One region of the Streptomyces sp. NPDC090445 genome, then DNA from elsewhere that is predicted to be linked to it. Evidence: riboswitches for the same ligand, from Rfam matches in the RefSeq annotation. Region 1 holds a riboswitch; each other region holds the start of a gene.
What was found. Region 1 has a riboswitch for cyclic di-AMP ahead of ACIQUT_RS20135 (transglycosylase family protein). Riboswitches for the same ligand answer to the same signal wherever they lie in the genome.
Positions count from the first base shown of each region.

Region 1 (9,711 bases):
TGGGAGCGGTAGACATGGGCGGCGGTCCGCTCACCGAGCTGCTTGAGCCTGGTCGCGGTGGAGAAGGTGGAGAACCGATCCCGGTTCCCGGCCATTGTTCCGCCTCCCCTGGTGTCCGGTGTCCGCGTGCCGGCACGCGCTCTCGACCACTGCACAACACGCGCTGCGCACTGCGCAGTACGCACTACGTCCCCGCACACGGTACGGGACCGGGTGCGGGGACGTACGGAGGCTCAGGGGCCGTCAGCCCTTGAAGCGGGGGAACGCGCTGCGGCCCGCGTACACCGCGGCGTCGTCGAGGATCTCCTCGATGCGCAGCAGCTGGTTGTACTTGGCGACGCGGTCCGAGCGGGCCGGGGCGCCGGTCTTGATCTGACCGCAGTTCACGGCGACGGCGAGGTCGGCGATGGTGACGTCCTCGGTCTCGCCGGAGCGGTGCGACATCATGCACTTGAAGCCGTTGCGCTGGGCCATCTCGACGGCGTCGAGGGTCTCGGTCAGCGAACCGATCTGGTTCACCTTCACGAGCAGGGCGTTGGCGGAGCCCTCCTCGATACCGCGGGCCAGACGCTCGGGGTTGGTGACGAAGAGGTCGTCGCCGACGATCTGGACCTTGGAGCCCAGCTTGTCGGTGATGGTCTTCCAGCCGGCCCAGTCGTCCTCGAACAGCGGGTCCTCGATGGAGACCAGCGGGTACGCGTCGACGAGCTCCGCGTAGTACTCGGTCATCTCGGCGGCCGAGCGGGACTGGCCCTCGAACTCGTACTTGCCGTCCTTGTAGAACTCGGACGCGGCGACGTCGAGCGCGAGCGCGATGTCCTTGCCCGGGGTGTAGCCGGCCTGCTTGATGGCCTCGACGATGAGGTCGAGCGCGGCGCGGTTGGACTCCAGGTTCGGGGCGAAGCCGCCCTCGTCGCCCAGGCCGGTGGACAGGCCCTTGGTGTGCAGGACCTTCTTGAGGGTGTGGTAGACCTCGGCGCCCCAGCGCAGGGCCTCGGAGAAGGACTCCGCGCCGATCGGCGCGATCATGAACTCCTGGATGTCCACGTTGGAGTCGGCGTGCGAGCCGCCGTTCAGGATGTTCATCATCGGAACGGGCAGCAGGTGCGCGTTCGGGCCGCCGAGGTAGCGGAACAGCGGGAGGTCGGAGGCCTCGGACGCGGCGTGCGCGACGGCGAGGGAGACGCCCAGGATGGCGTTGGCGCCGAGCGAGCCCTTGTTGTCGGTGGCGTCCAGGTCGAACATGGCCTGGTCGATCAGGCGCTGCTCGGTGGCGTCGTAGCCGACGAGCTCCGGGCCGATCTGCTCGATGACCGCGAGGACGGCCTTCTCCACGCCCTTGCCCATGTAGCGGTTGGGGTCGCCGTCGCGAAGCTCAATGGCCTCGAAGGCACCGGTGGAGGCACCGGACGGAACGGCAGCACGGCCGGTGCTGCCGTCGTCGAGGCCCACCTCGACCTCGACCGTGGGGTTGCCTCGGGAGTCCAGGATTTCCCGGGCTACGACGACGTCGATGGACGGCACGAGCATCTCCTTCTGGGGATGTGACGCTGGGTGTGCGGTGGCGGGTCAGGCCGTGGCCGGCCTTGCCGCCTAGAGCCTAACCGGCTCCGGGCTGTCGGCCAGCCGACCGCCCGGGTCCTGGGACGAAAAAGGGCCCGAATACCCCGCTTCCGGGACATACGGACCCTCATTCAGGCTGCCACCGACCGCCGTCGGGGGCGCACGCACCACCGCCCGGCGCGTGGGGGGGATACGCGCCGGGCGGTGGGCTCACACGTGCGGTGACCTTCGCGTCAGTCCGCGCGGCCTACGCACGCGGGGCTTCGCGGGATGTTCAGCCGAGCTTCAGCTTCTGGCCGGGGAAGATCAGGTCGGCGTCGGAGACGATGTCCTTGTTGAGCTCGAAGAGCTTCTCCCAGCCGCCCTTGATGTTGCGGGCCTCGGCGATGGTGCCGAGGGTGTCGCCGGACTTGACCTCGTAGGAGCCGTTGCCGGTCTTCGGGGCCGGGGCCTCGGAGCGCTCGGACCGGGTCGTGGGGGCCTCGGTGCGCGAGGGCGCCTTCTTCGTCTCGGTCTTCTGCGGCTGGGTCTTCTTGGTCTCGGTCTTCGGGGTCGAGGACTTCGGGGTCGACTTGGTGGTCGTGTTGTTGTTGGTGGCGGTCGAACCGCCGCCGGTGTAGGCCGAGTTGGTCAGGCCCTTGCCGCAGTGCGGCCAGGCGCCCTTGCCCTGGCCCTTGAGGACCTTCTCCGCGACGGCTATCTGCTGCGCCTTGGAGGCCTGGTTGGCCTGCGCGGCGTACGCCTTGCCGCCGTACTCGGCCCAGGTGGAGCCCGAGAACTGCAGGCCGCCGTAGTAGCCGTTGCCGGTGTTGATGGACCAGTTGCCGCCGGACTCGCACGCGGCGACGCGGTCCCACTCCGAGCCCGTGGCGGCGGAGGCGGTGCCCGCGGTCATCAGGGGCGCGGCGACGGCGACACCGGCGACGCCGGCGAGCGTCACGATGCGGGTGGTCCGCTCGATGGCGGTGGCGCGGCGGTGCTTGCCCTTGCCCGAAAGCAGCATGGATTTCTCCTCACCGACGCCTGCGAGGTGAGCTGTCGGGTTCGGGCGGATGAGTTGCCCGGTCGCGCGGTGTGACGCGCGGCTTCACCCCAAGCCGGTGCGTGCCGTCTTTCAACGGCCCTTCCCGGCACCTACGTTGGTTCCCCCGCTCCTGCCTTCGGCGCTTGACGCGACGAGTGTTCCCTCCGTCCGCCGGCAGGATTCGGCAGTGCGGTCGAAGGGGCCCGCGGTGGCGAGCGGTTCAGACCGTAGGCATGTCTCTCCCCGATGTTCAACGAGGAACACCGGGGAGAGAGAGCCCCTACTTGCGCTGCTTTTCGGGGTGTTTGCGCAGGTGGGGGCCTGGTTTGCGCAAGCCTCCAGGCGGGACACGCCAGTTGACCGGAAGAGATGCATGTCTCATTTGAACGAACCGGACATTCGACGCTTTACGGGTGTCCGAACTGCCCTTATTTCTGGCTTAGATCCAGGTTCTGCCCCGGCTTGATCAGGTTGGCGTCACCGCCGATGACCTGCTCGTTGGCCTTGTACAGGGCCCCCCAGCCGCCCTTCACGCCCGTGGAGCTCGCGATGGTCGCCAGGCTGTCGCCCTCCTTGACCGTGTACGAGGCCGGCGACACCTCGACGGCAGGCGTGCCGCGGTGCTTGCCGCCGCCCATGACGTCCGGGATGGCACCCGGGTCGGTGGAGGCGCCCGGTGCACCGGGTGCGCCCGGTGCGCCCGGTGCACCCTGCGCCGACGGGGCGGAGAGGTTCGCCGGGTCGGCCGGGACGCCGCCCTGGTTCGGGGCTCCCGGGGTGCCGGGCGCGGAGGCGTTCGGAGTGCCCGGGGTGACGCCCGGGGTGCCCGGGGCGCCCGGCGTGACGCCCGGGGTGACGCCCGGGGTGCCGGGGGTGCCCGGCGCGGTCGGGGTCGGCGTCACCGGGTTCGCGGTCGGGTCGCCGGGGAACACGGGCGGGACCGTCGGGTTCGCGGTCGTACCGTCCGGGGCGGGCATGACGGGCAGTCCGCTGGACGGCCCCGTCGGCGCGGGCGGGATCGTGTAGTCCGGCGCGGGGGTCGGGGCACCGAAGTCCGTGGGTCGGCTGCCGTTGCCGTTGCCGTTCGAGGGCACCTTGTCGTCGGGGCGGCTCGGGGTCTGGCCGATGGCCCGGTGCTGGCCCTTCGCGCCGGGGTCCACGTCCGCGGCGGGGGCGTCCTTGGCCAGCCCGGCCTGGGCGGCGCAGTTCTGCCAGGCCTCGGGGCCCTGGGAGCCGAGCATGCGCTCGGCGACGGCGATCTGCTGGGACCGGCTCGCGAGGTCGGCGCGCTCGGCGAACTCCTCGCCGCCCGCGTTCTTCCACTCCTCCTGGGTGAACTGCAGCCCGCCGTAGGCGCCGCTCCCGGTGTTGGCGCTCCAGGTGCCCCCGCTCTCGCACTCGGCGACCTTGTCCCAGGTGGCGGCTTCCGCCGCGTTCGCACCGGTGGCGGCCAGCAGCGGCATGGCCAGTGCGGAGCCAGTGACTCCGGCGGTGACGACAATCGCGGGGACCTGGCGGGGGCGTCTGTGGCGGCCGTTCCCGGAAAGCATGGGCAGCACCTTTCGCATAACGACTGAGTAACGGCAGAACCTAGCCTCCTTCGAACGATTGTCACAAGTTGAGCAAGAACCTGACTTTCCTTCAGGAAGTGTTCAGATGTTTCGGGGTGTGAATCGAACGGGAAGAGTGCGCAGGCCACGCATGATCAGACCTCCCCGCCATCGAAGGTCAGTTGACGGAACGGCGAGTTCCAGATCCGGCAGACGCGTCAGCAAAGTCGCAAGTGCCGTCTGCCCCTCAAGTCGCGCGAGCGGGGCGCCGAGGCAGTAGTGGATCCCGTGCCCGTACCCCAGGTGCTGGTTGTCGGCCCGGGAGAGGTCCAGGGTGTCCGGATCGGCGAACCGCGCCGGGTCCCGGTCGGCGGCGGCGAGCACGACCAGCACCGGGTCGCCGACGGCGATGTCCTGGCCCCCGAGGGTCAGCGGCCGCGTGGCGAACCGCCAGGTGGCGAGCTCCACGGGGCCGTCGTAGCGGAGCAGTTCCTCGACGCCGGTCTGCAGCAGGCCGCGCTCCCCGGCCGCGAGGGACTCCTGCAGGCGGACGCGCTGGCCGGGGTTCACGAAGAGGGAGTGCACGCCGTTGCCGATGAGGTTCACGGTGGTCTCGAAACCGGCGAACAGCAGGATGAAGGCCATGGCGGTGGCCTCGGCCTCCGTCAGGTGGTCCCCGTGGTCACTTGCCCGGATCAGGTCGGAGATGAGGTCATCGCCCAGATCATCCCTTTTCCGGTGGATGAGTTCCCCGAGATAGGTCCGCATCTGCTTCACGGAACGGGCCACTCCGCCCCGCGGGCCGCCGCCGTGCCGGATCATCATCCCGGCCCAGTCGCGGAAGTCGTCCTGGTCCTCGCGCGGTACGCCGAGCATCTCGCAGATGGCGTAGATCGGCAGCGGGAACGCGAACTCGTGGATGAGATCCGCCTCACCCCGACCGGCGAACGCGTCGATGAGCTGGTCGGTCAGCTCCTGCACCCTCGGTGTGAACTCCGCCACCCTGCGCGGGGTGAACGCCTTCGACACCAGGCGCCGCAGCCGGGTGTGGTCCGGCGGGTCGATGTTCAGCAGATGCGTCATCAGCTCCGCCTTGCGCTCCCCCGGGATCCCGGTCTTGCCCTTGGCATGCGCCGGCTCCGCATGGTGCGCCGGGTTCTTGCTGAGCCGCTGGTCGGCGAGGGCCTGGCGGGCGTCGGCATACCGGGTCACCAGCCAGGCCTCGACCCCGCTGGGCAGCCTGGTGCGGTGCACCGGCGCATGCTCGCGCAGCCAGGCGTACGCGGGGTAGGGGTCGGTCGCGAACTCCCAGTCGAACAGGGTCGGGCCCTGGGCGGGAGCGGGGTCTTCGGCGGCTGCGGGGGTCGGCTCGTGCACCCGTCGACCGTATCCCGGCCGCCGGAGCGGCATCCGATATGGGGGCGTTCGCCGCGGCTGTCCGTAGATCCGCCATCGCTTGACGCCGCCCCGTCGGCCGTTCCTACTTCGGTCCTGTGGATGTGAGGATCTTGAAAAGCAGCTTCGCGGTGGTGGAGAGGCGGGCCGAGCATGCCGTGAAGTACTTCTACTCCCACCTCTTCTGGCACAACCCCGCGATCCGCGCGCTCTTCCCGTCCGCCTCCCACGACATGCAGCGCCAGCGCGACCGGCTCTTCGCCGCCCTCACCCACGTCATCGCCCACCTGGAACACGACAGCCTGCTCCCCTACCTCCAGGACCTCGGCCGCGACCACCGCAAGTTCCTCGCCCGCCCCGAGCACTACGCGGCCGTCGGCGCCAGCCTGCTCGCCGCGCTCGCCGAGACCTCCGGCGCAGCCTGGACCCCGGTCGTGGAGAAGGCCTGGTCCGAGGCGTACCAGGTGGTCGCCGACGCGATGACCGCAGGCGCCGCCACCGGCGAGGGCCCGCCCTGGTGGGACGCGGAGATCGTGCGCCACCTCGCCTACGGCGAGGACGTGGGCGTCCTCACCCTGCGCCCCGAGGCCCCCTTCCCCTACCGGCCCGGCCAGTACACGAGCGTGAGCAGCGCACGCGTCCCGCGGACCTGGCGCACCTACTCCATCGGCAACGCCCCGCGCCCCGACGGCACCCTCGACCTGCACGTCAGCCGTATCGAACGCGGCCGGCTCAGCACCGCCCTGGTCCGCGAGGCCCGGCCCGGCGAGATGCTGCGGCTCGGCGCGCCCGGCGGGGCGCTGACCTTCCGCCGCGCCGACCGTCCGGTCAGCCTGATCGCCGCCGGAACCGGCTGGGCACCCGTCCGGGCCCTCCTGGAGGAGCTCGCCGGGCATCCGCCCGCCCAGGGCGTACGGCTCTTCGTCGTCGCCCGGGACACCGCGCACCTCTACGACCGCCCGCTGATCGACGCGTACGCCGCCGCCTTCCGCTGGCTCGCCGTCACCTACATCACGCCCGCCCCCGGACGGCACCGCGACGAGGCCACCGCCCGGCTGGCGACCGCGCTCGGCAACCGCGGGCTCTGGCCCGACCACGACGTCTACCTCAGCGGCCCGCCGGGGTTCGTCGACGAGACCGCGGACCTGCTGCGGGGGCTCGGTGCCGACCCCGGCCGGATCTTCCACGACACCCTGCCCGCCGCGGGCACCGGCCACGGCCCCGGCGGACGGCCGCTGGGCTTCGGCGAGTGGTTCCTGCACCGCCCGGCCCCGCACTGGCTGGACCCGTCACAACGCACACCCCGCCACGGCTGACCCGCCACGGCCGGCCCCGCTGCCGGCCCGGGGCGCGGACGACGCGAGGCACGGACGACGCGAGGCACGGACGACGCGGTGCGCGGACGACGCGGTGCCGGCGACGCGGTGCCGGACGACCCCCGGCTGCTACGCGCCGACGCCCTCCGCGGCGCGGATCGCGTCCCGGTAGGCGCGGGCCGCCGCGCGCAGCGCGGTCTCGGGGTCGATGCCCGCCGCCTCGGCGCGCGCCGCCATCCGCAGCAGCTCGTACCCGATGCCCTCGCCGTCCGGCAGCTCCACGGCCACGCCGCCCGCCCGGACCCGGCCGGCCAGCTTGGCCGCGAGGGCCAGGCCCGGCTGGCCCAGCGGGATCCCGTCGGTGACCGACTCCCGCTGCTTCTCCACCGCCTTGGTGCGCTGCCAGTGCACGGCCACGTCCTCCGCGGTCCGCGCCTCGGCGTCCCCGAAGACGTGCGGGTGCCGGTGGATCAGCTTCTCGACGAGGCTGCCGGCCACGTCGTCCACGGAGAACGGCTCGTCCGGGTGCTCCTCGGCGATCCGCGCGTGGAAGACCACCTGGAGCAGGACGTCGCCGAGCTCCTCGCGCAGCTCCTCCCGGTCCCCTTCCTCGATGGCCTCGACCAGCTCGTACGCCTCCTCCATCGCGTACTTGACCAGCCCCTCGTGGGTCTGGCGCGAGGTCCACGGGCACTCGCGGCGGACCCGGTCCATCACCTGCACCAGGTCGAGCAGCCGCGCGCCGGGCAGGTCGTACGAGCCGGGCAGCAGCTCCAGGTCGGGCATCGCGAACCGGCCGGAGCCGGCCATCCGGGCCAGGCCGTCGGTGAGCCGCCGGTCGCCCTCGCCGGCCGGGATCAGCACGAGCGTGCGCCCGCCGGCGCAGGCCTCGACCAGGCCCTGCGCGTCCGGGCTGTCGATGGCGACGTCGACGCCCGCCTCGCGCAGGTACGGCAGCTGCGGGTGCTCCGGGTCGGTGCACAGCACCCGGTCCGCGGCGTGCAGGGCCTGCCAGGCCGGCCAGGACAGCAGGCCGGGGGCGACCCGGTGGCTGGCGGTGAGCAGGACGATCCGGCCGGCGGCGGTCTCGTCGCCCGGCTCGGGAGCGGCTTCGGGGGCGGGTCCGGCGGCGGCTTCGGGGGCGGGTTCGGCGGCGTGGGAGTTCACCCTCCGAACCTACCTCCCTCCCCGGGCCCCCGGCCGGGGGCCCGGGGGCCCCGAGGCCCTCGGGGCTCAGGCTCCGGCGGGGGCCGGCCCGGGCCGGGTCCGCTGGGTGATCCAGGGGGTGGTCTGGTCCCCGATGGCGATCTGCTGCGCGTCCCAGGCCCCGTAGCGCGGGTTCACCTCGATGCGCAGGGCCTGCGCGACCGCGCCGAGCTGCTCCACGGCCTTCTCCGGGCTGCCGTAGTGGGCGAAGAGCCTGTCGCGCAGCAGTTTGAAGCGCAGGTCCGCCTCCACCTGGCCGGGCGCCAGCTGGGCCTGTTCGAGGGCGGAGGCCTCCAGCCGCTCGGCGCCGCCCGCCTTCTGGAGCTGCTCGTTCCGGAAATCCTCGATCTCCCGACGGCTGAGGGTGATGCCCGCGTCCTTCGCGGCGCGCTCCAGGACGGCCGTCTGGAGCATCCTGTTGAGCTTGGACCGGTCCAGGCCCGGCGTGGACTGGATCAGCCCGGCCGCGGCCTCGCCGGCCTCGTTCTGTGCGGCGCGGACATCGTTCACCTGGGCCTGGAGCGCGGAGGTGGTGATCCGTTCGCCGCCGACGACGGCTGCCGTTCCGGGGCGTGCCTCGCCCGAGCAGGCGGACAGCAGGGGGGCCGCCGCGAGCAGGGCGGCGGAGACGGAGAGCGCAGTGCGACGGTGCAAAGGAGCCTCCAGGGCCGGGAGATTGTGCGTCAGTGCACAAAGGCCGTGCGGTGATCGATGGTATGCAGTCCGGGTGGCCCGAGCCACTGGTTCGACCAACGATTCCCGGGGTGTCGCGGTACGCATGCGGTCTCCGGGGCCGGTGTCCAGGGTTGGCGTCCAGGCCATCCTGCGGCCATCCCCGGGTCCCCCGGGAATGGCAGGGTCGGCCCACCATGTCGACACCGCTCCGCTTGCCGCACCGCCCGCCGCTCCGGCCGCCGGCCCGGTCCCGGCCGGGACCCGCGCGCCGCTCCCCGCGCCGACCGAGCCTGGCGGGCGCGGCGCTCGCCGCCCTGCTGACGACGGCGGCCGTCTGCGCGGGGGACGCGGCCGCGCGCGTCTTCCCGTACGGGCACCGCCACCGCAGCGTCAACGACCTCGGCAACCAGTTCGTGCCCTTCCACGCCCACCTGTGGGACCTGCTGCACGGGCGGGCCCGCGGCGGGCTGCTGCTCAACTGGCAGTCCGGGTACGGCACGAGCTTCCTGCCCGACTTCGGCACCTACCTGGCCAGCCCGTTCGCGCCGCTCGTCGCCCTGTTCCCGCGGCAGGACATCGACCTCGCGGTGTACGTGGTCACCGTCTCGAAGACGGCGGCCGCGGCGGCGGCCATGGCCTGGCTGCTGCGCACGCAGGCCCGCGGCCCGTGGTGGGCGGCGGGGCTGCTGGGGGCCTCGTACGCGCTGTGCGGCTGGTCGGTGATCGAGGCCGCGTACAACCCGATGTGGCTGGACGGGCTGATCGCGTTCCCGCTGCTGTGCCTGACCGGCGAATGGGCGCTGCGCGGGCGCCGGTTCACGGCGGCGGTGCTCGTCGCGGCGGTGTGCTGGACGGCGAACTTCTACACCGCCTACATGGCCACGCTGGGCGCCGCGCTGGTGCTCCTGGTCCGGGTGGTGCTCACGCGTCAGGGTGTGCGGGAGCGGCTGTCGGCGGTGGCCCGGGCGGCGGCCGGCACCCT
Region 1 is NZ_JBIVXV010000009.1:85,238-94,948, forward strand. It holds gene ACIQUT_RS20125 (septum formation initiator family protein) at 1-95, opposite strand, end outside; gene eno (phosphopyruvate hydratase) at 244-1,530, opposite strand; gene ACIQUT_RS20135 (transglycosylase family protein) at 1,838-2,566, opposite strand; cyclic di-AMP (ydaO/yuaA leader) riboswitch at 2,569-2,739, opposite strand; gene ACIQUT_RS20140 (transglycosylase family protein) at 3,016-4,137, opposite strand; gene ACIQUT_RS20145 (cytochrome P450) at 4,240-5,514, opposite strand; gene ACIQUT_RS20150 (globin domain-containing protein) at 5,637-6,848, shown strand; gene ACIQUT_RS20155 (nucleoside triphosphate pyrophosphohydrolase) at 6,978-8,015, opposite strand; gene ACIQUT_RS20160 (SurA N-terminal domain-containing protein) at 8,082-8,708, opposite strand; gene ACIQUT_RS20165 (YfhO family protein) at 8,924-9,711, shown strand, end outside.

Region 2 (9,711 bases), on a different contig from region 1:
AGGCCGCCGGGGCCCCCGCCGAGGTGGGCATCCCCGGCGCGGTCGCCGTCGAGCTCGTCCACAACTTCTCGCTGCTGCACGACGACCTGATGGACGGCGACGAGCAGCGCCGCCACCGCGACACCGTGTGGAAGGTCCACGGCCCCGCCCAGGCCATCCTCGTCGGCGACGCGCTCTTCGCCCTCGCCAACGAGGTGCTCCTCGAACTCGGCACCGTCGAGGCGGGCCGCGCCACCCGCCGCCTCACCACCGCCAGCCGCAAGCTCATCGACGGCCAGGCCCAGGACATCTCCTACGAGCACCGCGAGCGCGTCAGCGTCGAGGAGTGCCTGGAGATGGAGGGCAACAAGACCGGCGCCCTGCTCGCCTGCGCGATCTCCATCGGCGCCGTCCTCGGCGGCGCGGACGACCGCACGGCCGACAAGCTGGAGGAGTACGGCTACCACCTCGGCCTCGCCTTCCAGGCCGTCGACGACCTCCTCGGCATCTGGGGCGACCCGGAGTCCACCGGCAAGCAGACCTGGAGCGACCTGCGCCAGCGCAAGAAGTCCCTGCCGGTCGTCGCCGCCCTCGCGGCGGGCGGCCCCGCCGCCGAGAAGCTCGGCACGCTGCTCGCCGCCGACGCCAAGAGCAACGACTTCGAGAACTTCTCGGAGGAGGAGTTCGCGGCCCGCGCCGCCCTCATCGAGGAAGCGGGCGGCCGGGAGTGGACCGCCGAGGAGGCGCGCCGCCAGCACGCCATCGCCATCCGCGCCCTCGACGACATCGACATGCCCCGGCGGGTGCGCGAACAGCTCGTCGCCCTCGCCGACTTCGTCGTCGTACGCAAGAGGTGATCCCCGCCTTCGTCACCCGGGTACGGATATGACGCGCGAGTCGCCGGCCGGCGCCACCAGCCCGTAGCGCCGGCCGACGGCAGACCCCAGCACAGCAGAAGCACAGGCCACTGCACGTTAAGGGGAAGCCATGACAGCGACGACCGACGGCGCCGGCCCCCGGGGCGCCGATCCGGATGACACCACCGCCCCCGCGGACGGTGCCGCGGCCCTCGCGGTCGCCGCAGCAGGCGCGGTCGCCGCAGCAGCCGCGGCCGCGAACCCGGGGGCGACCGCGCCCGCCGTCGCGGCCGCGGCACCGCCCGGGGTCCGCGAGGCCGTCGAGCGCGCCACCCGGCACCTGCTCCGGCAGCAGGACCCGGCCGGCTGGTGGAAGGGCGACCTGGAGACCAACGTCACCATGGACGCCGAGGACCTGCTGCTGCGCCAGTTCCTCGGCATCCGCGACGAGGCCACCACCCGGGCCGCGGCCCGGCACATCCGCCGCGAACAGCGCGCCGACGGCACCTGGGCCACCTTCCACGGCGGACCCCCCGAACTCTCCGCCACCGTCGAGGCGTACGTCGCCCTGCGCCTGGCCGGCGACACCCCCGACGCCCCGCACATGGCCCGCGCCTCGGCCTGGATCCGCGCCCACGGCGGGATCGCCCGGGCCCGCGTCTTCACCCGGATCTGGCTCGCCCTCTTCGGCTGGTGGAGCTGGGACCACCTCCCCGAACTCCCGCCCGAACTGGTCTTCCTGCCGCCCTGGGTACCGCTGAACATCTACGACTTCGGCTGCTGGGCCCGCCAGACCATCGTCCCGCTGACCGTGGTCTCCGCGCACCGCCCCGTCCGTCCCGCCCCCTTCGCCCTGGACGAGCTGCACACCGACGCCCGCCGCCCCGCGCCCGCCGCCCGGCTCGCCCCGCTCGGCACCTGGAACGGGCTCTTCCAGCGCATGGACAAGGTCCTGCACGTCTACCGCCGGTTCGCCCCCCGCCCGCTGCGCGCCGCGGCCATGGCCACCGCCGCCCGCTGGATCATCGAGCGGCAGGAGAACGACGGCTGCTGGGGCGGGATCCAGCCGCCCGCCGTGTACTCCCTCATCGCCCTCCACCTGCTCGGCTACGACCTGGGGCACCCCGTGATGCGGGCCGGCCTGGAATCCCTGGACCGCTTCGCCGTCTGGCGCGAGGACACCGCCCCCGGCCCCGAAGGCCGGCCGGGCGGCGCCGGGCCCGTCCGCATGGTCGAGGCCTGCCAGTCCCCGGTCTGGGACACCTGCCTCGTCGCCATCGCCCTGGCCGACGCGGGGCTGCCGCCCGACCACCCGGCCCTCGTCAAGGCGGCCGACTGGATGCTGGACGAGGAGATCACCCGCAGCGGCGACTGGGCGGTGCGCCGGCCCGGACTCGCCCCCGGCGGCTGGGCGTTCGAGTTCCACAACGACACCTACCCCGACATCGACGACACCGCCGAGGTCGTCCTCGCCCTGCGCCGGATCAGGCACTCCGACCCGGCCCGGGCCGAGGCCGCCATCGCCCGGGCCGTCTCCTGGATCCTCGGCATGCAGTCGAGGAACGGCGCCTGGGCCGCCTTCGACGCCGACAACACCAGCCCCCTGCCCAACCGGCTGCCCTTCTGCGACTTCGGCGAGGTCGTCGACCCGCCCTCGGCCGACGTCACCGCCCACGTGGTGGAGATGCTCGCCGTCGAGGGCCGGGCCGCCGACCCGCGGACCCGGCGCGGCACCGCCTGGCTCCTCGCCGAACAGGAGCCGAACGGAAGCTGGTTCGGCCGCTGGGGCACCAACTACGTGTACGGGACCGGGTCGGTGGTGCCGGCCTTGGTCGCGGCGGGCATCGCCCCCGCCCACCCGGCGGTCCGGCGGGCCGTGGCCTGGCTGGAATCCGTACAGAACGCAGACGGGGGCTGGGGCGAGGACCAGCGCTCCTACCGGGATCCGGCCGCCTGGGCGGGCCGCGGCGACTCCACCGCCTCGCAGACCGCATGGGCGCTGATGGCCCTCCTCGCGGCGGGGGAGCGCGACGGAATGGCCGTCGAACGGGGCGTCTCCTACCTGACCGGGACCCAGCTGGCGGACGGCTCCTGGGACGAACCGCACTTCACGGGCACCGGCTTCCCCTGGGACTTCTCCATCAACTACCACCTGTACCGGCAGGTGTTCCCGCTCACCGCGCTCGGCCGCTACCTGCACGGGGAACCCTTCGCGCCCGGGACGCCCTGATGGCCGCCGCCCGGCCCGCCGGCCCCGGGCCCCGGCCGCTGCTGGTCGCCTGCGCCCTGCGCATCGAGCAGGCGGCCCTGTGCAGCGGCGGCGACCGCGGCGCCCCCCTCGGGTACACGGTCCTGCGCACCGGCATGGGTCCGCGCGCCGCCGAGCGGGCCGTCACCCGCGCCCTCGCCGCACCGGGCCTGGCGGGCGCCGCCGTCCTCGCCACCGGGTTCTGCGCCGGACTCGTACCCGGCATGCACCCCGGAGACCTGGTCGTCGCCGAGGAGACCCGGGACCCCCGCGGCACCGTCACCTGTGCGGGAACGTCCCTGCTCGCCGAGGCGCTGGCCCGCGCCGCCCCCGGCCGGACCGTGCACACCGGCGCACTCACCGGCTCCGACCGGGTCGTACGGGGCCAGGAGCGCGCGCGGCTGCGCGCCACCGGAGCCATCGCCGTCGACATGGAATCGGCGGCCACCCTGTGGACCGCTGCCCGAACCGCCGCCGGCGCCACTGCCCGAACCGCCGCCGGAACCGCCGCCGGAACCGCCGCCGGAACCGCCGCCGGAGCGGCCGCCCCGGCCGTCGAGCCCCGCCCGGTTGCCGCCGTCCGGGTGGTCGTGGACGCCCCGGAGCACGAGCTCGTCCGCATCGGCACGGTCCGCGGTGGAATATCGGCCTTCCGCGTACTGCGTGCCGTATTGCCCGCGTTCTATGACTGGCACCGTTCTTTGCCGCTCCCCAGGAGGTGAGCCAGATGGCCATGCCGCTGCGACAGTCCATCAGGGTCGGGACCTATCTGCTCGAACAGAAGCTCCGCAAGCGTGAGAAGTTCCCCCTGATCGTGGAGCTGGAGCCGCTCTACGCCTGCAACCTGGCCTGTGAGGGCTGCGGGAAGATCCAGCACCCCGCCGGGGTGCTCAAGCAGCGCATGCCGGTGGCCCAGGCGGTCGGCGCCGTCCTGGAGTCCGGCGCACCCATGGTGTCCATCGCGGGCGGCGAGCCCCTGATGCACCCGCAGATCGACGAGATCGTGCGCCAGCTGGTCGCCAGGCGGAAGTACGTGTTCCTGTGCACCAACGCCCTGCTGCTGCGCAAGAAGATCGGGAAGTTCACCCCCTCGCCCTATTTCGCCTTCGCCGTGCACATCGACGGACTGCGCCGACGCCACGACGAATCCGTGGCCAAGGAAGGCGTCTTCGACGAGGCGGTCGCCGCCATCAAGGAGGCGAAGGAGCGCGGATTCCGGGTGACCACGAACTCCACGTTCTTCAACACCGACACCCCGCAGACCGTCATCGAGGTGCTCAACTACCTCAATGACGACCTGAAGGTCGACGAAATGATGATCTCGCCCGCCTACGCCTACGAAAAGGCACCCGACCAGGAACACTTCCTCGGCGTCGAACAGACCCGGGAACTCTTCCGGAAGGCCTTCGCGGGCGGCAACCGGCGCCGCTGGCGGCTCAACCACTCCCCGCTCTTCCTGGACTTCCTGGAAGGCAAGGCCGATTTCCCGTGCACCGCCTGGGCCATTCCGAATTACTCCCTCTTCGGCTGGCAGCGCCCCTGCTACCTGATGAGCGACGGGTACGTGACGACGTACCGCGAACTCATCGAGGAGACCGACTGGAGCAGGTACGGCCGCGGCAAGGACCCGCGCTGCGCGAACTGCATGGCGCACTGCGGCTACGAGCCCACCGCCGTCCTCGCCACCATGGGCTCCCTCAAGGAATCCCTGCGCGCGGCCCGCGACACGGTCTCCGGCAACCTGGGCGGCTCGGCATGACCACCGCGTCCGGAGGCTTCGACCTCAAGGCGCTGCTGGCCGAGCGCGGCGCGGAGCGGTACGAGCTGCACACCCGGCACCTGAACCCGCAACTGCCCCGCATGCTGCACACCATCGGCTTCGACAAGGTCTACGAGCGGGCCGAGGGCGCCCACTTCTGGGACGCCGAGGGCAACGACTACCTGGACATGCTGTCCGGGTTCGGGGTGATGGGTCTCGGCCGGCACCACCCGGTCGTCCGCCGGGCCCTGCACGACGTGCTCGACGCACAGCTCGCCGACCTGACCCGCTTCGACTGCCAGCCGCTGCCCGGGCTGCTGGCCGAGAAGCTGCTGGCGTACAGCCCGCACCTGGACCGGGTCTTCTTCGGCAACAGCGGCACCGAGGCCGTGGAGACCGCCCTGAAGTTCGCCCGGTACGCCACCGGGCGGCCCAGGATCCTCTACTGCGACCACGCCTTCCACGGGCTGACCACCGGCTCGCTCTCGGTGAACGGGGAGGCCGGCTTCCGGGACGGCTTCGCGCCGCTGCTGCCCGACACCGGGATCGCGCTCGGCGACCTGGCCGCCTTGGAGCGGGAGCTGAAGCGCGGTGACGTCGCCGGGTTCGTCGTCGAGCCGATCCAGGGCAAGGGCGTGCACGCGGCCCCGCCCGGCTTCCTGCCCGCCGCGCAGGAGCTGCTGCGCCGGCACGGGGCGCTGCTGATCGCCGACGAGGTGCAGACCGGCCTCGGACGGACCGGCGAATTCTACGCGTACCGGCACGAGCCGGGCGTGGAGCCGGACCTGGTGTGCGTGGCGAAGGCGCTGTCGGGCGGCTACGTCCCGGTCGGCGCCACCCTCGGCCGTGACTGGATCTTCAAGAAGGTCTACTCGTCCATGGACCGGGTCCTGGTGCACTCCGCCAGCTTCGGGTCCAACGCCCAGGCGATGGCGGCCGGGCTGGCGGTGCTCTCCGTCATGGAGGACGAGTCGGTCGTCGCGAACGCCCGCGCGATGGGCGACCTGCTGCGCGGGCGCCTCGCCGCGCTGGTGGACGCGTACGATCTGCTGCACGAGGTCCGGGGCCGGGGCCTGATGATCGGCATCGAGTTCGGCCGGCCGTCCTCGCTGCGGCTGCGCAGCCGGTGGACCGTGCTCCAGGCGGCCCGCAAGGGGCTGTTCGCGCAGATGGTGGTGGTGCCGCTGCTGCAGCGGCACCGGATCCTGACGCAGGTCTCCGGGGACCACCTGGAGGTGATCAAGCTGATCCCGCCGCTGATCGTGGACGAGGCGGACGTCGACCGGTTCGTCGGCGCCTTCCGGGCGGTCATGGACGAGGCGCACGCCGGCGGCGGGCTCCTGTGGGACTTCGGGCGGACGCTGGTCAGGCAGGCCGTCGCGGGCGGCTGACGGCCGGCCGCAACGGGCCCGCAGGTGATCGCCGGCCCGTCACGGCACCTCCCGCGGTGCGCTCAGTCGAGCAGTCGCCCGCGCAGCCGGCCGAGGGTCCCGGCGGTCAGGCCGAGGCCCTCGGCGAGGTAGCGGTCGACGCCGCCCCAGTGCTCGTCGATGGTGTCGAAGGCCGCGGTCAGGTAGGCGGCGCGGGCGTCGAAGAGCGGGGCGAGCAGCTCCATCACCTCGGGGGAGCGGGCCTCGGGTGCGTCGCTGCCGCGGCGGACCCGGTAGCGGCGGTGCGGGGCGTTGGACTCCAGGTAGTCCGCGACGATGGCCTCGCGCTCCACGTCCAGCGCGAGCAGGGTGACGGCGACCGACAGGCCGGCCCGGTCCTTGCCGGCGGCGCAGTGCATGAGCGCCGGGAGGCTGTCCTCGGCGAGGGCGTGCAGGACCCGGCTGTGCTCGGCGGTGCGGTCCACGACCATCGAGCGGTACGAGTCCACCATCCGGGCGGAGCCCTTTCCGCCGCCGAGGATTCCGCGGAGCTGATCCAGGTTTCCATTGCGGACCATGGTCCAGAATTCCTTGCCGGCGGCCGGATCGGACAGCGGAATGTTGACGTTGCGCACCCCGGGGAGCTCGACGTCGGGACCTTCGAGGGCCTGGTCGGCCGCATTGCGGAAGTCGAAGACGGTGTGCAGGCCGAGCGATGCGAGGAATTCTGCATCGGTTTCGGTGGCATGTGCGAGATGTCCGCTTCGGTAGAGTCGTCCCGCCTTGACCCTCCGCCCGTCCGTGGTCGGCAGGCCGCCCACGTCGCGGAAATTGCGCACACCGGACAGATCGGACTCCGGAAGCGGGACATTCGGCGAAGAGGGCGGTATCTGCTGGGTCACGAGGGAATCCTCCACATCGTCATCGAGTGTCCGAATTGCTCTGCTTGGGACCAACTTGCCGGTGCCGGAGGCGAGATCGGGCACAGCCCCGTGAGCCAGATCATACGGTGACGTTGAGTGCCTGATCGCCAAAGGCGAATGGCCCGGGCGGAACGGCTGTTGGCGGCGGGGAATGGACGCAGGGTGACCGGAATTCCGCCGGACTCCCGCCCCTGTGAATCCGTCAGGAAATTCGCGGCTTGTTCCGTGCGGTCCCGCTGGATTACCTTCGCGACCGATCCGGATGGACCGCCTAATCCTGCCGCCGTCCGGAAACAGCACTCGACCGAACTCGCGCGGCAGGAGCGGGGGAACCAGGTAAGCCGCTGCGCCGGAGTTCCGCTCCGGAGCAGCCAGGGGTGAAGCCGTACGTGTTCCGTTCACTTCACGCGCACGTCCGTGTTGCGCGTGGACGTGCAACACGGACGGCCGGACATCTCCCATCCGAACCCGACAGCTCACCTCGCAGGCGCCGGAGAGGAATGCGCCATGCCGGCAAAGGGTAAGCACCGCCGCCCGAAGTACCGTTTCACAGCCCGCGGTTTCGCCGCCGTCGCCGGCACCGGCGGAGCGGCCCTGGCCCTGCCGCTGATGGGCGCCGCCGGCGCCCACGCGTCCGCCGCCCCGGCCGCCGCCGAGACCGCCGCCCAGGCCGCCGCCACCGCGCTCCCGGCCGCGGCCCCGCAGGCCCCTGCGGCCGCCCGGGCCGAGGCGGCCGTCTACACGGTCCGGACGGGCGACTGCCTCTCCGTCATCGCGGCCGACCGCGACCTCCCGGGCGGCTGGCAGCGGCTCTACGCCGACAACCGCGAGGCCGTCGGCGACAACCCCTCCCTGATCCACCCCGGGCTGAAGCTGACCCTCGGCGCCCCGGGCGCGCCGGCTCCCGAGCAGGCTCCGGCCGAGCAGCCCGCCCCCGCGCCGAAGCCGAAGAAGAAGGCCCCGGCCACCACCGGTTCCCCGCTCGCCGCGGTCCCCGCGCCTGCGTCCGCGCCCGTGCCCGTGCCTGCCAAGAAGAGCGCGGCCGCTGCCGCCGGTGGTGCGGTCACCGCGGCCGGCTTCACCGCCCCCGTCCCCGGCGGCGTCTCCACCCAGTACCGGACCGCCGGCGCCATGTGGTCCAGCGGCTACCACACCGGCGTCGACTTCATCGCGAGCTCCGGCACCACCGTCAAGGCGGTCGGCGCGGGCACCGTCGTCTCCGCCGGCTGGGCCGGCGCGTACGGCAACGAGGTCATCATCCGGCACACGGACGGCAAGTACTCCCAGTACGGCCACCTCTCCCAGCTCTCCGTCTCGGTCGGCCAGAGCGTGAGCGGCGGCCAGACCATCGGCCTCTCCGGTTCCACCGGCAACTCCACCGGCCCGCACCTGCACTTCGAGATCCGCACCGGTCCCTCGTACGGCTCGGACATGGACCCGATCGGCTACCTGCGCTCCAAGGGCGTGACCATCTGACGGCTCGCGCCGCCGCCGCGGGCGGCAGACCCGCGTGAGGCCGGGGCCCGAGGGGGGTCCCGGCCTCACGCGCTGTTATTCCGCACCGACCGGGTGGTATAGATCACGGTCCGTCAACCCCTTCCTACGGTGGCGTAGGTCACGTCCCGCGGTGAAGGATATGGTCCCGTGGCAGCGACGACGATGACAGAGACGACAGAACAGGCGTACCGGATTATCGGCTCGTACGCGGCACTCGGGGACAGCTTCACGGAGGGTGTGGGGGACCCGGGGCCCGGCGGGCTCTTTCTCGGCTGGGCGGACCGGCTGGCCGTGCTCCTGGCCGACCAGCGCCCCGAGGGCGACTTCCGGTACGCCAACCTCGCGGTGCGCGGACGGCTGCTCGACCAGATCGTGGCCGAGCAGGTTCCCCGGGCCAGGGAGCTCGCCCCCGACCTGGTGAGCTTCTGCGCCGGCGGCAACGACATCATCCGGCCCGGCAGCGACCCGGACGACGTCGCCGAGCGGTTCGAGGCCGCCGTCGCCGACCTCACCGCCGCCTGTGGCCAGGTCATGATCACCACCGGCTTCGACACCCGCGGCGTGCCCGTCCTCAAGCACCTGCGGGGCAAGGTCGCCACGTACAGCGCGCACGTGCGCGCCATCGCCGACCGGTACGACTGCCCCGTCCTCGACCTCTGGTCGCTGAAGTCCGTACAGGACCGCCGAGCTTGGGACGACGACCGGCTGCACCTCTCGCCCGAGGGACACACCCGGGTCGCGCTGCGCGCCGCCCAGGTGCTCGGGCTGGAGGTGCCGGCCGACCCCGACCAGCCGTGGCCGCCGCAGCAGCCGCGCGGCTCGGTGGACGTGACCCGCGACAACATCCAGTGGGCCCGCGAGTACCTCGTGCCGTGGATCGGCCGGCGGCTGCGCGGGGAGTCCTCCGGCGACCACGTCGAGGCGAAGCGACCGGACCTGCTGCCCCTGTAGTGCCCCGAAGGGGCGCGGGGAACTGCGCGATCGGCCACCACCGGCCCGCAGACGATCGCCGGTCCTTACCAGCACCCCCGCGGAGCACTGAGGCTGCTGCGAGGGGTGGTGCGGGCGCGCCCCCGGA
Region 2 is NZ_JBIVXV010000001.1:670,365-680,075, forward strand. It holds gene ACIQUT_RS03020 (polyprenyl synthetase family protein) at 1-836, shown strand, start outside; gene shc (squalene--hopene cyclase) at 967-3,066, shown strand; gene ACIQUT_RS03030 (1-hydroxy-2-methyl-2-butenyl 4-diphosphate reductase) at 3,066-3,806, shown strand; gene hpnH (adenosyl-hopene transferase HpnH) at 3,812-4,843, shown strand; gene ACIQUT_RS03040 (aspartate aminotransferase family protein) at 4,840-6,234, shown strand; gene ACIQUT_RS03045 (tyrosine-protein phosphatase) at 6,297-7,115, opposite strand; cyclic di-AMP (ydaO/yuaA leader) riboswitch at 7,428-7,639, shown strand; gene ACIQUT_RS03050 (peptidoglycan DD-metalloendopeptidase family protein) at 7,644-8,612, shown strand; gene ACIQUT_RS03055 (SGNH/GDSL hydrolase family protein) at 8,796-9,584, shown strand.
Region 2: another riboswitch for cyclic di-AMP. It lies ahead of ACIQUT_RS03050 (peptidoglycan DD-metalloendopeptidase family protein); the one in region 1 lies ahead of ACIQUT_RS20135 (transglycosylase family protein).

Region 3 (9,711 bases), on a different contig from region 1:
TGCCGGTCAGGACCAGCACGGTCACGTGCCGGCGGACCTCGTTGGAGTCGAACGTCGTCTCCTGGTGGACCAGGTACGACGAGATCGGCTCGCCGCCCACCGCGGCCTCCACGGCCTCTGCCACGAGGGCCGGGTAGTAGCCGCTGCGCTCGATCGCCGCGCGCAGCCCCTGGGTCGTCGTACCGGATTTCGCCATGGGGTCCATCCTAAGGCCCGCAGGGGGCGCCCCGGCCGCCACCGGACGCCCTCAGTAGCTGGGGAGCGTCCGGGGACCGAGATCGGTGCGGGCCGGGGGATGGGCGATGCGGACCACGGCGCTCAGCACCGAGAGGCCCTCGGTGGCGACGACGACGGGCTCCAGGGTGACGCCGACCACTTCCGGGTGGTCGTCCACGAGCCGGGAGAGGCGCAGGAGGAGCTCCTCCAGGGCCGGGGTGTCGACGGGGTCGCTGCCGCGCCAGCCGAAGAGGAGCGGTGCGGCGCGGATGGACCGGATCAGTCCGGCGACGTCCCGGTCGGTGGCCGGCACGATCCGGTGGGCGGTGTCGCCGAGCAGCTCGGAGGCCACGCCGGCCAGCCCGAACGACAGGACGGCGCCCGCGGCGGGGTCGATGACGGACCGCACGACGGTGTCCACGCCCCGCGGGACCATGGCCTGGACCACGGGCAGCAGCTCGGCGGGCGAGCCGAGCAGGCCGGTCAGCTCGCCGTACGCGCGGCGCAGCGCGGCCTCGCCCGCCAGGTCGAGGCGTACGCCGCCCAGGTCGGCCCGGTGGCGCAGGTGCGGGGCGGTGGTCTTGAGCGCGACCGGGTAGCCGAGGGCCTCCGCGGCCTTGACCGCGGCGTCGGCGGTGGGGGCGGGCAGGGTCGGCAGCACCCGGATCCCGTACCGGGCGAGCAGCGCGGCGGCGTCGGCCTCGGCGAGGGTGAGCACGCCGTCGCCGACGCCGACCTCGGCCAGCAGCCCGGCGAGCCGGTCGGCGGTCCCGGCCTCGTCGATGTCCTCGTACTCGGGGACGTGGCCGGACTCGGCGTTGACCCGCCGCCACTGCCCGTAGCGGACGGCCTCGGCGACGGCGCGGACTGCCCGCTCGGCGGCCGGGTAGGCGGGGATGCGCACGTCGGCGCGGGAGAGGGACTCGACGAGCTCCGCCAGCTCCACGTGGACGACCGCCACCGGCTTGCCGGGGTGGGCGGAGACGGCGTCGCGCAGCGCGTCGGCGAGGTCGTCGGCGCTCGCCCCCTCGTTCACCCACGGGATCGCGGTGACGACCACCGCGTCGTGGGCGTCGGAGGCCAGGGCGGCGGCCAGGGCCCGGCCGAAGTCCGCCGCGGAGGCCGCCGTGGTCAGGTCGAGCGGGGCGCCGGGCCGCAGCCCCCGGGCGAGGCAGGCGTCGTACGTGAGGAAGCCGAGGGACTCCGAGTTGCCGAGGATCGCCACGCGCGGCCCGGCCGGCACCGGCTGCGAGGCGAGCAGCAGCCCCACGTCCACCAGCTCGGTCACCGTGTCGACCCGGATCACGCCGGCCTGCCGCAGCAGTGCGGAGACGGTGGTCTCCGGCAGCCTGGTCCCCGGGACCACGTGGCCGGCCGGGGTGTGGCGGCCGCCCTTGGCGACGACGACCGGCTTGACGGCGGCGGTGCGGCGCGCGAGCCGGGTGAACTTCCGCGGGTTGCCGAGGGTTTCGAGGTACATCAGGGCCACGTCGGTGGCCTCGTCCTCGTACCAGTACTGGAGGATGTCGTTGCCGGAGACGTCCGCCCGGTTGCCCGCGGACACGAAGGACGACAGCCCCTCGCCGCGCCGCAGCAGCGCGGACAGCAGCGCTATGCCGATCGCGCCGGACTGCGTGAACAGCCCGATCCGGCCGGGGACGGGGGCCGGCATCGGGGCGAGCGAGGCGTTGAGGCCCACCTCGGGGGCGGTGTTGATCACGCCGAGGGCGTTCGGCCCGATCAGCCGCATCCCGTACGAGCGCACCTGGCGGACCAGTTCGCGCTGCCGGCCGAGCCCGGCCGGGCCGCTCTCCCCGTATCCGGCGGACAGGACGACGAGGCCCTGGACGCCGTGCTCGCCGCAGTCGGCCACCACCTGCGGGACGCGCTCGGCGGGGACCGCGACGACCGCGAGGTCGACCGGGGCGTCGATGTCGCGGAGGGAGCGGTAGGCCGGTACGCCCTCCAGCAGGTCCCCTTCGGCGCCGGGGGCGCGGGCCTCGTTCACGGCGTGGAGGGGGCCGCGGAATCCGCTGTCGCGCAGGTTCCGCAGGGCCGCCGCTCCGACGCCTGCGCCGGAGCGGCTGACTCCGACGACCGCGACCGAGCCGGGGGCCAGCAGCCGCTGCACGGAGCGGGCCTCGGCGCGCTGTTCGCGGGCGCGCTGGACGGCCAGGGACTCGGCGGTGGGTTCGAGGTCGAGGGTGAGGTGGACGGAGCCGTCCTCGAAGGTGCGCTTCTGCTGGTAGCCGGCGTCCGTGAACACCTTGATCATCTTGGTGTTGGCGGGCAGCACCTCCGCCGCGAACCGGCGGATGCCCCGCTCCCGGGCGACGGCCCCGATGTGCTCCAGCAGTGCGGAGGCGACGCCGCGGCCCTGGTGGGCGTCCTGGACGAGGAAGGCGACCTCGGCCTCGTCGGCGGGGGCGGAGGCGGGGCGGCCGTCGGGGCCGATGCGGTCGTAGCGGACGGTGCCGATGAACTCCTCGCCGACGGTGGCCGCGAGGCCGACGCGGTCCACGTAGTCGTGGTGCGTGAAGCGGTGCACGTCGCGGTCGGAGAGCCGGGGGTGGGGGGCGAAGAAGCGGTAGTACTTCGACTCGTCGGAGACCTGGTCGTAGAAGCCGACCAGCCGCCCGGCGTCCTCGGTGGTGATGGGCCTGATGCGGGCGGTGCCGCCGTCCCTCAGGACGACGTCGGCTTCCCAGTGGGCCGGGTACGAGGGGTCCGACGCGGTGGTCATGCGGCGATCCTAAGCCCAGGACGGGCAGGACAGCCCCTGCGCGGCGCGTACGGCAACACCGGGCAAACCGGTGCAAGCTGGGGTACGTCGAGCGGCGGGTGATCCGGGTCGGAGGTCGGCCGGAGCACTCGGGGCGTCGTGAGAGACTGGTCTAGACAACCGTGAGAACCTGAAGGGCATCACCATGGCAGAGCGCCGCGTCAACGTCGGCTGGACCGAGGGCCTGCACGCCCGTCCCGCCTCGATCTTCGTCCGCGCGACGACCGCTTCCGGCGTCCCGGTGACCATCGCCAAGGCCGACGGGAACCCCGTCAACGCCGCCTCCATGCTGGCGGTGCTGGGCCTGGGCGCACAGGGCGGCGAGGAGATCGTCCTGGCGTCCGACGCCGAGGGCGCCGAGGCGGCGCTGGACCGCCTCGCGAAGCTGGTCGCCGAGGGGCTGGAGGAGCTCCCCGAGACCGTCTGACCCTTCGGGTTCGCACCGCGCGGACGGTGGGGCCGCGGCTTCCGGGGAAATCCGGGACCGCGGCTTCACTGTTTTCCGCCCCCGCCTCGCCGCGAGAATTCCGGGCGGGCGTCCGGGCGGGGCATCGGGCGGCCGCGGGAATTCACATCACCCGGCCGGGAAAGCCGGGCGGAAATTCCGGGGCGTGAAATGCCCGGGCGCGGCGGCATCCCCCATTCATACGCCGCTCCTGTTAATGGGAGCGGCTCCCCGTGTTTACGGCAGGTTGCGAAGTCCTCACCCGCAGCCGGTAGGACCCGGTCGTCCGGTCGGCGTGGAGAGCCGTGAGCACCTTCGCCCGCTCGGCGTCCCCGCGCGCCACCGCGTCCACGATCGCGCCGTGCTCGGCCCAGCACTCCGCCGGCCGGGCCGGGGCCTGCACGGCGTACATCCAGGCGACCTTGTGCCGCATCTGGGTGAGCAGCGTGATCAGCCCGGGGCTGGCGGAGGCCTGCGCCAAGGTCTCGTGGAACCAGCTCCCCAGCGCCCGCAGGTCCTCGCCCTGCCCCTGCCTGGCCCGCTCCTGGCCCAGCCTGACCAGCCCGCGCAGCACCTTGAGGTGGCCCTCGCTGCGCCGGCGGGCGGCCCGCGAGGCCGCCAGCGGCTCCAGCAGCATCCGCAGCTCCAGCAGGTCGGCCGCCTCCTGCTCGGTGGGCTCGGCGACGCAGGCGCCCGCGTGGCGGCGGGTGGTCACGAAGCCCTCGGACTCCAGCGTCCGCAGCGCCTCGCGGACCGGGACGCGCGAGACACCGTAGCGGCGGGCCAACACCTCCTCGGTCAGCCTGCCGCCCGGTTCGAACACCCCGGAGACGATGTCGTCGCGGATTGCAGTGCATACCGCGTGCGCGGGAATACGCAAGACGGGACCTCCGCTTGTTTCCGATTGCCGGCGACAATGCCGTGACCGTACTGGGATCGTACGGGGACTCTATTGCAACCGGCGGAATTTTCCGAGCGGGGAAGGAAATCGGGGGTATTTACGGGCCACAACGCCGAAGGCCCCGGCTCGGTGAGCCGGGGCCTTCGGGCGAAGCGTGTGCGGGTGCGTGCGCGACGCGCCTGGATCAGAGGCTGACGCCGTGCGAACGCAGGTACGAGATCGGGTCGATGTCCGAGCCGTAGGAGGCGCCGGTGCGGGCCTCGAAGTGCAGGTGCGGGCCGCTGGAGTTGCCGGTGGAGCCCGACAGGCCGATCTGCTGGCCGGGGGTGACCTGCTGGCCGACGGAGACGCTCAGCGAGGACAGGTGGCCGTACTGCGTGTACGTGCCGTCGGCGTGCTTGATGACGACGTTGTTGCCGTACGCGCCGCCCCAGCCGGCCTCGACGACGGTGCCGAGGCCCACCGCCTGCACGGAGGTGCCGGACGCGGCGTGGAAGTCGATGCCGGTGTGGCTGCCGGAGGACCACATGCCGCCGCCCGCGCGGTACTGGGTGGAGACATAGGAGTCGTCGAGCGGGGAGACGAAGGTGTTGAGGCGCTTGCGCTCCTCCTCGCGGGCGGCGCGCTCGGCGGCCTCGCGCTCGGCCTTCGCCTTCTCCTCGGCCTTCTGCTTGGCCTCGGCGGCCCGGGCCTTCGCGTCGGCCTCGGCCTTCTCCTTGGCGGCGGCGGCCTCTGCGGCGGCGCTCTGGGCCTCGGCCTGGGCCTCGACGTCGCCTGCGACGTCGGCGGCGGTGACGACCGCGTTCAGCCCGGTGTCCTCCATGGAGGGGGCCTTGTCCGAAGCGGCGAACGCCGGGCCCGCGAGGGTGCCCACGACGCCGGTGGTCGCGAGGGCGGCCACACCGGCGTAACCGGCGGTCTTGCGGCTCAGACGGCTGGAACCACGGTGCTTGCCGGCGGCACGGCTGCCAAAGGCCATGAGGAGGCTGATCCTTTCCTTCCTTCTCGCCTACCGGGTTAGCTGACGGGTTCGGAGCAGGAAGGTCTCCTACGGGCCCCTCTTGCGAGGCGGCCCGATTCACCCCAGGGACGTGTGGGTCCCCGGCTCCCCAGGCTTGCGCCTGACGGGGACTCGGCGATCGCTGTCCGGTGCCGCGGGTGCGGCGCGTACCAACTGACGAACAGCACGGCCGACGCTAGGCGGATCATCAGTCAATCACCAAATGGTCACGGCCTTTTGTTGCGCACGCCACACCGCATAAGCCAGCCTTCGGGCCAAACAGACATAAGGGGCTTCGGCGGACAAGCCGCCGAAGCCCCTTGAATCACCCGCCGGTTGCCGCGGGCGGAGGACGCCGTCAGTTGGTGACGACGGTGACCTCGCCGATCCCGAGGGCCCGCACGGGCTCCTCGATCTGCGCGGCATCACCCACCAGCACGGTGACCAGGCGGTCCACCGGGAAGGCCTTCACCACCGCCGTGGTCGCCTCCACCGTGCCCGTCGCGGCCAGCTGCGCGTACAACTGCGCCTGGTAGTCGTCCGGGAGCTGCTGCTCCACCTGGTCCGCCAGCGTGCCGGCGACGGCCGCGGCCGTCTCGAACTTCAGCGGGGCCACGCCCACCAGGTTCTGCACGGCGACGTCCCGCTCGGCATCGGTCAGGCCGCCCTCGGCGAGGGTGCGCAGCACCTTCCACAGGTCGTCCAGGGCCGGGCCCGTGTTGGGGGTGTCCACCGAGCCGCTGATGGCGAGCATCGAGGCGCCCCGGCCGTCGGCCGTGGAGCGCAGCACCTGGCCGAAGGCGCGCACGCCGTAGGTGTAGCCCTTCTCCTCGCGCAGGACCTTGTCCAGGCGCGAGGTGAGGGTGCCGCCCAGGCAGTACGTGCCGAGCACCTGCGCCGCCCACACCGTGTCGTGCCGGTCCGGCCCGATCCGGCCGATGAGCAGCTGCGTCTGCACCGCTCCGGGCCGGTCGACGATGACCACGCGGCCGGTGTCGTCGGCAGTGACCGGCGGCACCTCCGCCTGCCGGCCCGCGGTGCCGGTCCAGGCGCCCAGGGTGTCCGCCAGCACGGCGTCCAGGTCGATTCCGGTCAGGTCGCCGACGACCACCGCGGTCGCGGTGGCGGGGCGCAGGTGGGCCTCGTAGAAGGCGCGCACGGCCGCGGAGTCGATCCGGGCCACCGTCTCCTCGGTGCCCTGGCGCGGGCGGGACATCCGCAGGTCGGCCGGGAAGAGCCGGCGGTAGAGCTCCTTGGCGGCGCGGCGCTGCGGGTTGGCCAGCTCGTGCGGGATCTCGTCGAGGCGGTTGCGGACCAGGCGGTCGACCTCGCTGTCGGCGAAGGCGGGCGCCCGCAGGGCCTCGGCGAGCAGGCCCATGGCCCTCGGCAGCCGGGAGACGGGGACCTCCAGGGAGACGCGCACGCCCGAGTGGTCGGCGTGCGCGTCGAGGGTGGCTCCGCAGCGCTCCAGCTCGGCGGCGAACTCCTCGGCGGTGTGCTTGTCGGTGCCCTCCGACAGGGCGCGGGCCATGATCGTGGCCACGCCGTCCAGGCCCGCCGGCTCGGCGTCCAGCGGGGCGGTGAGGTTGACCTCGACGGCCACCACCTGCTGGCCCGGCCGGTGGCAGCGCAGCACGGTCATGCCGTTGGGCAGGGAGCCGCGCTCGGGGGCCGGGAAGGCCCACGGCCGGGGCCGGCCGGCCTGGGGGCGCGGGTGGAAGGTCATCGTGACGGCTGCGTTGTCGCTCACTGCTCCGCCCCCTCGTTCTCGTTCTCGGTCGCGTCGGCGTCTTGTGCGGCGTCGGCGCCTTCGGCGGCGTCGGCCGCGAGGGGCTCGTACACCAGCACCGCGCGGTTGTCGGGGCGCAGCCGGGCCGCGGCCACGGCCTGCACCTCCTCGGCGGTGATGTCGAGGAGCCGCTCCACGGCGGTCAGTGCCAGCTGCGGATCGCCGAACAGCACCGCGAAGCGGCACAGTTCGTCGGCGCGGCCGGACACCGTGCACAGCCGGTCCAGCCACTCGCGCTCCAGCTGGGCCTGCGCGCGCTCCATCTCCTCGGCGGTCGGGCCCTCGGCGGCGAACCGCGCGAGCTCGTCGTCCACGGCCGCCTCGATGGCGGGCACCTCGACCCCGCTGGAGGTCTTCACGTCCAGCCAGCCCAGGGAGGGCGCGCCGGCCAGGCGGAGCATGCCGAAGCCGGCCGCGACGGCCGTCTGGTCGCGGCGTACCAGGCGGTTGTGCAGGCGGGAGGACTCGCCGCCGCCCAGGATGGTCAGGGCCACGTCCGCGGCGTCGCACTCGCGCGTGCCGTCGTGCGGGAGCCGGTAGGCGGCCATCAGCGCGCGGGCGGGGACGTCCTCGACGATCTCCTCGCGGAGCTCGCCGCCCATGGTGTCCGGCAGCGTGCCGTCGCGCGGCGGCTGCTTGCCGTCGTGGCCGGGGATGGTGCCGAAGTACTTCTCGATCCAGGCGAGCGTCTCGACGGGGTCGATGTCGCCGACGACCGACAGCACCGCGTTGTTGGGCGCATAGTAGGTGCCGAAGAACGCACGCGCGTCCTCCAGCGAGGCCGCGTCCAGGTCGGCCATCGAGCCGATCGGGGTGTGGTGGTACGGGTGGGGCTGGGGGTAGGCGAGCGCCGTGAGCCGCTCGAACGCCGTGCCGTAGGGGACGTTGTCGTAGCGCTGGCGGCGCTCGTTCTTGACGACGTCGCGCTGGTTCTCCATGGACTCGTCGTCCAGGGCGGCCAGCAGCGAGCCCATCCGGTCCGCCTCCAGCCACAGGGCGAGCTCCAGCTGGTGGGCCGGCATGGTCTCGAAGTAGTTGGTGCGCTCGAAGCTCGTCGTACCGTTCAGGGACCCGCCCGCACCCTGGACCATCTCGAAGTGCCCGTTGCCGGGTACGCTCGCGGAGCCCTGGAACATCAGGTGCTCGAAGAGGTGAGCCAGACCGGTGCGTCCCTTGACTTCGTGGCGCGAGCCGACGTCGTACCAGAGGCAGACCGCGGCGACCGGGGTCAGGTGATCCTCGGACAGCACCACGCGCAGGCCGTTGGCCAGCCGGTGTTCCGTCGCTGTCAGGCCTCCGGAGCCGGCCTGGGATGTGGCCGTGTGACCCATGGGCATGTGGTCCCTTCGATCGCGATGCAGAGAATTCCGTCAGACCTGCCACTGTATGCAAGCGCGCCGGGCACCGTAGAAGTTCCCGCCGCACGCCTGGGTCGGAGTCGGGCCTGTCGGTGCCTCGGGACACAATGGTCGCGACGACCCACGTCAGCCCCTGTCACCAGACCGGCCGATCCGCCGGAACCAGCCGGACCCGTCCGACCCAGCCAGACCCCCAGCACACCTTCTTTCTTGGTTAAGGAGCCGCGCAGCGATGGCCCGCCGCAGCACGAAGACCCCGCCGCCGGAGGAGTTCGAGGAGAACATCCTCGACATCGACGTCGTCGACGAGATGCAGGGCTCCTTCCTCGAGTACGCGTACTCGGTGATCTACTCCCGCGCCCTGCCCGACGCCCGGGACGGCATGAAGCCGGTGCACCGGCGCATCGTCTACCAGATGAACGAAATGGGCCTGCGCCCCGACCGCGGCTACGTGAAGTGCGCCCGCGTCGTCGGCGAGGTCATGGGCAAGCTCCACCCGCACGGCGACGCGTCGATCTACGACGCCCTCGTGCGCATGGCCCAGCCCTTCTCCATGCGGCTCCCGCTGGTCGACGGCCACGGCAACTTCGGTTCGCTGGGCAACGACGACCCGCCGGCCGCCATGCGCTACACCGAGTGCCGCATGGCCGACGCCACGTCGCTGATGACGGAGTCGATCGACGAGGACACCGTCGACTTCACCGCCAACTACGACGGCCAGGAGCGGGAGCCGGTCGCGCTGCCCGCCGCCTACCCGAACCTGCTGGTCAACGGCGCATCCGGGATCGCGGTCGGCATGGCGACCAACATGCCCCCGCACAACCTGGGCGAGGTCATCGCCGCCGCCCGCCACCTGATCCGCTACCCGCACGCGGACCTGGAGGCGCTGATGCGCTTCGTGCCGGGTCCGGACCTGCCCACCGGCGGCAAGATCGTGGGCCTGTCGGGGGTCAAGGACGCCTACGAGAAGGGCCGCGGCACCTTCAAGATCCGCGCGACGGTGTCGGTGGAGGACGTCTCCGCGCGCCGCAAGGGCCTGGTCGTCACCGAACTGCCCTTCACCGTCGGCCCCGAGAAGGTCGTCGCGAAGATCAAGGACCTGGTCGGCTCGAAGAAGCTGCAGGGCATCGCCGACGTCAAGGACCTCACCGACCGCGCCCACGGCCTGCGCCTGGTCATCGAGATCAAGAACGGCTTCCACCCGGAGGCCGTCCTGGAGC
Region 3 is NZ_JBIVXV010000010.1:106,046-115,756, forward strand. It holds gene ACIQUT_RS21065 (DUF5998 family protein) at 1-196, opposite strand, end outside; gene ACIQUT_RS21070 (GNAT family N-acetyltransferase) at 248-2,959, opposite strand; gene ACIQUT_RS21075 (HPr family phosphocarrier protein) at 3,144-3,425, shown strand; gene ACIQUT_RS21080 (GntR family transcriptional regulator) at 3,658-4,323, opposite strand; gene ACIQUT_RS21085 (M23 family metallopeptidase) at 4,529-5,323, opposite strand; cyclic di-AMP (ydaO/yuaA leader) riboswitch at 5,337-5,492, opposite strand; gene ACIQUT_RS21090 (M16 family metallopeptidase) at 5,703-7,070, opposite strand; gene ACIQUT_RS21095 (M16 family metallopeptidase) at 7,091-8,464, opposite strand; gene ACIQUT_RS21100 (DNA topoisomerase (ATP-hydrolyzing) subunit A) at 8,724-9,711, shown strand, end outside.
Region 3: another riboswitch for cyclic di-AMP. It lies ahead of ACIQUT_RS21085 (M23 family metallopeptidase); the one in region 1 lies ahead of ACIQUT_RS20135 (transglycosylase family protein).